One region of the Pseudoalteromonas sp. 78C3 genome, then DNA from elsewhere that is predicted to be linked to it. Evidence: predicted binding sites of a transcription regulator. Region 1 holds the regulator's gene; the other holds the start of a gene.
The links. Region 1 encodes NrdR, which represses ribonucleotide reductase genes. Its sites were predicted from a motif close to AAACACNANATNTNGTGTTT; they were not measured.

Region 1 (3,430 bases):
GCCTAGCTTTACGTCTTCCATATCAAGGTCAGCACTTTGGATACGAATGGCTAAGTCGCCTTGTTTTTTTTGTAATAAAGCAATTTTGCCTGTGGCTTCTATTATCCCAGTAAACATAGCGCTACTCTTTTTTATTAAGTGATTTTAATGAGTTTTTAACGCGGTGATACGTAAATCGTCACCAATGCGCGCACATTCATTAAATGTTAAATCAACGGTGTTTTGCATACTCGTCAATTCAGGAAAATTAACTAAACTTTTTGCATCATGGCCCATTAATTTAGGCGCCAAATAAAAAACAAACTCGTCAACTAAATCAAGCTCTGTCATTTTACCAGCAAGTGTTGCCCCGCTCTCAAGCCAAACATTATTAAACTGTAGTTGCCCAAGCTTTTCTAAAACAGCCTGTAAATCAACTTTGCCGTTACTTTCACTTACTTCAATATGCTTTACAAAATGCGGCCATTGCAGTGATTTATCAACCTTAGTCGTAAATATTATTACATCACTTTGGATTTTAAATAAAGCAAGGTTGGGCGTTAAACGATTCTGTGAATCAATTATAACACGCACGGGCTGGCGAAGCGGTAAATCGGTAGGTAGCGTGCAAGGCAACTCGCTTAGTCGCACATTAAGTTTAGCATCGTCTACTAACACGGTATCGGCACCGGTTAAAATAGCGCAGCTTTGCGCTCGGTATAATTGTACGTCTTGGCGAGCAGCGGGACTTGTGATCCACTTACTTTGCCCATTTTTAAGCGCTGTTTTACCATCTATGCTTGCTGCCATTTTACAGGTCACATAAGGTAAGCCTTGTTCCATTCGCTTAAAAAAGCCAACGTTAAGTGCGCGAGCTTGTGATTCAAGTAATCCATAAGCAACTTCAATACCGGCATCGCTCAGTATTTTAAGGCCTTTGCCTGCAACTTGTGGGTTTGTATCAACCATAGCGGCAATTACTTTTACAACGCCCGCCTTTTTTAAGCCTTCAGCACACGGTGGCGTACGCCCATAATGACTACACGGTTCAAGCGTTACATAAGCCGTTGCACCTTGTGCATTATTGCCAGCTATTGCCAGTGCATTTACTTCAGCATGGCCTTGACCTGCTAATTGATGAAAACCCTCACCAATTATTTGATTATTTTTAACTAATACACAGCCAACATTAGGATTAGGCGTGGTAGTAAACCGGCCTTTTTTGGCTAGCTCTATGGCACGTGCCATATACATTTCGTCATGTTCGGTAAAAGGAACTTGGTTAAGCATTTATTATACCAATTGCGTTAAATAAGTGGTCTATTATAGCGCTAAGAAAATAGCGCAATAACAAGGCGAAAATTATGACATATAGTTGTTCTATATGAATAATTTTTAACGCAGTGAGTGCGCTATTTAATGTGATAGAATGATCATGTTTTTAATAAAATTGGTATTACTCCCCTAAGCGGGCAATTTCTTCGCCAAATTCGCGTATATCTTCAAACGAGCGATAAACAGAGGCAAACCTTACGTACGCTACTTTATCGAGCTTTTTGAGGGCTTCCATAATGCATTCACCCACCAAATGGCTTGAAATTTCTCGCTCACCCGTTGCGCGTAGTTGCGATTTTATTATATTCACTACTTCGTCTACTTGCTCTGTGCTCACTGGGCGTTTTTCGAGTGCGCGATTTAAGCCATTTAATAATTTATCTTCGTTAAATGGTTCGCGGCTGCCGTCTTGTTTAATAACACGAGGCATAACCAGTTCAGCGCCTTCAAATGTAGTAAAGCGCTCGTGGCAGTCGTTACACTCACGACGCCTGCGAACTTGATGGCCTCCGCCAACAAGGCGTGAGTCAATAACTTTAGTATCTTTTGCGGTACAAAATGGACAATGCATAGCTCGGTACTTCCGTTTTAAAACAAAAAAGACCGCTAAATAGCGGTCTTTTATCTTAGCAAAAAAATAGGGCCTGTTGACCTTTCAGGATTAAATTTGTTCTATCTAGGGGTGATTTAATCGCGGCTCGAGATTTGTAACCTAGTGGGCTAAGTAAAAATCGAGCAACAAAGAGTAAATCGCCCCTAGAACGAACCCGAGGGCAGTGCATGTTTGGCATTTATGCTGCGTTATCGCCTATTTGTGTGGAGTAACCACACTACATAGACTCTGCCTTGCTTAAAAGCCAAACATACTACTGCAAATTAAACCTCGAAAGATAAACAGGCCCCTAGCTTATGTGCTCTAAATTACTGCCGCTTATGCAATTAAGCGTAAACAGGTAATTTTGCACAAATTGCTTTTACTTTTTCTTTAACTTGCGCCTGTACAGATTCATCAGTGATGTTATCTAGTACGTCACAAATCCAGCCAGCAAGCTCTTTTGATTCTTCTTCTTTAAAACCACGACGAGTAATTGCAGGAGAACCAATACGCAAACCAGATGTTACAAATGGTGAGCGTGGATCGTTCGGTACTGAGTTTTTATTAACTGTGATGTTAGCGTTGCCTAGGGCTGCGTCTGCATCTTTACCAGTGATATCTTTATCGATTAAATCAAGTAAAAATAAGTGGTTTTCAGTTTTGTCAGATACGATTTTGTAGCCGCGCTCTTGCATTACAGCAACCATTGCTTTTGCGTTTTTAACAACTTGTGTTTGGTATACTTTAAACTCTGGTTGAAGTGCTTCTTTAAATGCCACTGCTTTTGCTGCAATAACATGACATAAAGGACCGCCTTGGCCACCAGGGAAAACAGCGCTGTTAAGCTTTTTGTAGATTGCTTCGTCGCCACATGCAGAAATAATCAAACCACCACGAGGGCCTGCAAGTGTTTTATGCGTAGTTGTAGTTACAACGTGTGCATGAGGAACAGGGCTTGGGTAAACGCCTGCCGCAATTAAACCCGCAACGTGAGCCATGTCAACAAACAGATAAGCACCGATTTTGTCAGCAATTTCACGGAATTTAGCCCAATCAACAATACCAGAATACGCTGAGAAACCACCAATAATCATTTTTGGCTTGTGCTCAAGTGCTAGTGCTTCAACTTGTGCGTAATCAATTTCGCCCGTTGCTTCATCTAGTCCGTATTGGATTGCATTGTAAAGCTTACCAGAGAAGCTTACGTGAGAACCGTGAGTTAAGTGACCACCATGAGCTAAGCTCATACCTAATACAGTATCGCCAGCGTCTAATAATGCTAGAAAAACAGCAGCATTAGCTTGCGAACCAGCATGTGGCTGCACGTTAGCGTAGTCAGAACCAAATAATTCGTTAGCACGGTCAATTGCTAATTGCTCAACAACATCTACATGCTCACAACCGCCATAATAACGTTTGCCTGGGTAACCTTCTGCATATTTGTTTGTAAGCTGTGAACCCTGCGCTTCGAGTACGCGTGGGCTACAGTAGTTTTCTGAAGCGATTAGTTCGATATGCTCT
Region 2 (3,430 bases), on a different contig from region 1:
AGTGATTCTATTGCACCTAAGTTAAACGCAGACAGTGTACAAAGGGCAATTTCGCCTTCTTCGTCATTTACGTTATTAAGTGGCTTAGTTGGCAATGCAATTTCTAAACATAAGTTAGATTGGCGAATAGGCGCAACTTTAGCAATGAACGGGCTGTGTGTATTACAGTGATCCACATTTTGTAAATAAATACGACCTGTACTTGCACGCTCTTGCGCAAACATAGAGAAAAGCTCAATCGCTTTAATGCGTTTTTTACGAATCGATTCGTCTTGTTCGTATTTTACGTAAAGCGCGTCAAACTCAGCTTGATCTTCAAAAAATGCATCGTAAAGGCCTGGCACATCTGATGGGCTAAATAACGTAATGTAGTCGTCTTTAATTAAACGAGAGTACATTAGTTTATTAAACTGTACGCCGTAATCTAGGTGACGAACACGGTTGTCGTCTACACCACGGTTATTTTTAAGTACAAGTAGGTTTTCTACTTCTAAATGCCAAAGCGGGTAGAATAATGTTGCAGCGCCGCCACGTACACCACCTTGCGAACAACTTTTAACAGCTGTTTGAAAGTGCTTATAAAAAGGAATACAACCTGTGTGGTACGCTTCGCCGTTACGAATATGGCTACCTAGCGCACGAATACGACCAGCGTTAATACCAATACCTGCACGCTGTGAAACATATTTAACAATAGCTGACGACGTTGCATTGATTGAATCAAGGCTGTCGCCACATTCAATTAATACACACGAGCTAAACTGGCGAGTAGGTGTACGTACACCCGACATAATTGGCGTTGGTAGAGATATTTTAAATAACGATACTGCGTCGTAAAAGCGCTTAATGTAAGAAACGCGTGTTTCACGTGGGTAGTCAGAGAATAAGCTCGCTGCTACTAAAATATATAAAAACTGTGCACTTTCGTAGATTTCACCCGATACACGGTTTTGAACGAGATACTTACCTTCAAGCTGTTTTACAGCCGCGTAGCTAAAGTTAAGATCGCGAGAATGATCAAGATATGCATCAAGCTCGTCTAATTCTTGTTCTGTGTAATCTACTAATAAGTGAGCATCGTAGCGTTTATCGCCAACCATTTTTGTTACGTGGTCAAATAAACGTGGTGGCTCAAATTGACCGTACGCTTTTTTACGTAAATGGAATACAGCTAAACGTGCAGCTAAGTATTGATAATCAGGCGATTCTTTTGAAATCTGATCCGCTGCTGCTTTAATGATGGTTTCGTGAATGTCTTTAGTACGAATACCGTCGTAAAACTGAATGTGCGATTTTAATTCAACTTGCGAAACCGAAACGTTGCTTAAACCTTCGGCGGCCCATTCAATAACGCGATGGATCTTATCCAGATCAAGAGGCTCTTTGCGCCCATCACGTTTGCTTACAGATAACTGTTGGTTCATAGATTTGCCTGTATTCCTTGGGAATTATGTATTTTGACCAATGTTTATGCCTCGCCGAAGCAAGGTAGATACTCGTTTTGTATAAATTTAATTAAATTGGAGAATTTAATTGAATAACATTTGGCCACAATATCTGGTGCTGTTCAATTTAATGATCACAAGATAGTGTGGTCTGAGTTGTTTTGCAAGAGGTAGAATTGTGTCTATTATCTGATAATGAGGAGATATAGCCTTTGTGTTAGTAGACACTCACCTTCGAACAATCATTTAAGATGAAATATGCAAAAATCAACTAATGATCTACTAAATTTGCGTATTTTAAAAATAAATTTTGACTGCTTTTTTTATCATCAGGCTTTGCGTGAAAATTGACTCAATCACAATATATAGTGTTTATTAATTAACATAGCACTATATATGGTTGAATCGAATTTTTGTACAGGGTATATGGTTGTAATATATAAGATTGAGGCAAGGTAAGTTTTTCAGATATAGTTATACTGGAATGTAAGATATAAAAATGGGCTAAAAATTAGCCCATTTAAATTTATACTACGAGCAAACTACCCAGTGTAATAATTTTAAAAACAATCATTATTACACTCTCTGAAATTTCTATAGAAATATTGAGTTTCAACTTTAGTTATCCTAAATCTGAGTTAGTCACTTGCCGACAATATAAGAATCAGTTACGCTCAAACTTCCACACTTGGGCGCTTTCCTAAAATTTTAGCAAGTGTCTTTGCTAACATCATATTCAAACCTTGGGTATGATGTTAGCCCCTCCACCTAGTTGAAATATCAATTCCATCAAAGTGTTAATAAAACTTTAATGTGGTCTGAGTTGTTTTGCAAGGGACATAATTGCCCCTGTTTGTGGATAACTTTAGGATAACGCATTTGTGTTAGTAGAGACTCACCTTCGAACAATCAATTAAGTTGAAATATGCAAAAATCAATTAGTGATCTGCTAAATTTACGCATTTTAAAAATAAATTCTGACTGCTTTTTTTATCAGCAAGCTTTGTGTGAAAGCTAACAAAACCACAGCATATAGTGTTTGATAATTAAAATAGCACTATATATGGTTAAAACCATCAATTGGGCTTTGCCAGTTAAAATCAGCATTCCAGCTGTTGGCTTCATCAATACTTGGGATGTAACCCCAAAGTGCCGTTGCGGTATGCATACCTGCCGCTTTGCCTGCTTGTATGTCACGCTGTGCATCACCAATGTATAAACAACGGCTTGGTTCTACCTGCATAAGCTTTGCACAATGTAGCAGTGGTAAAGGTGATGGCTTAGCTTCAGCTAATGTGTCGCCACTTATTACTACACTGACATTTTTTAATGCGGGAATAGCTGCCACTAAAGGAGCGGTTAAAAACCCTGGTTTATTAGTCATGATCCCCCATTTGATCTTTTTCTGATCAAGGGCGATAAGTAACGATTCAACTCCGCTGAAGCAACGTGTGTGATTTGCTATGTTTGTGGCGTACTCGTCAACTAATTGCTTTATAAGCTCGCTTTGGGGTTGTTTAGCCCATAATTCTTTAAAACCAGCCTCTAATAATGCGCCTGCGCCGTTAGATGCCGCAGGACGGTATATATCACTACTAACAGGTTCTATTTTATTGCTAATAAGAACTGCGTTTAAAGCGGCACCTAAATCATCAGCGGTGTCGAGTAGGGTGCCGTCTAAATCAAATAAAAATGCATCGTACTCAATAAGGGGTAGGGGGGCTTGAGAGTTAGCCATTAAGCTAACTTCTCAAAATAAAGTATGTAATTTACGCTAACGTCACTATTGAGCGTATATTGCTTTGATAGTGGGTTATAAGAAAGCCCTGTGCTTGCACGAACTTTTAAACCGGCTTGCTCTGCCCATGCAATAAGTTGTGCAGGCTTTATAAACTTTTTATGGTCGTGTGTACCTTCAGGCACCATTTTTAAGAGTTTTTCAGCGCCAACAATCGCGTATAAATATGCTTTAGGTGTTTTGTTCA

Region 2: the regulator NrdR is predicted to act here: its motif matches at 1,547-1,566, upstream of nrdA (class 1a ribonucleoside-diphosphate reductase subunit alpha).

Annotation. Positions count from the first base shown of each region.
Region 1 covers NZ_PJAV01000162.1:18,302-21,731, forward strand. The annotation lists gene CXF76_RS14410 (riboflavin synthase) at 1-117, opposite strand, end outside; gene ribD (bifunctional diaminohydroxyphosphoribosylaminopyrimidine deaminase/5-amino-6-(5-phosphoribosylamino)uracil reductase RibD) at 145-1,269, opposite strand; gene nrdR (transcriptional regulator NrdR) at 1,436-1,885, opposite strand; gene glyA (serine hydroxymethyltransferase) at 2,254-3,430, opposite strand, start outside.
Region 2 covers NZ_PJAV01000164.1:66,418-69,847, forward strand. The annotation lists gene nrdA (class 1a ribonucleoside-diphosphate reductase subunit alpha) at 1-1,424, opposite strand, end outside; gene CXF76_RS14870 (HAD family hydrolase) at 2,503-3,183, opposite strand; gene ubiG (bifunctional 2-polyprenyl-6-hydroxyphenol methylase/3-demethylubiquinol 3-O-methyltransferase UbiG) at 3,183-3,430, opposite strand, start outside.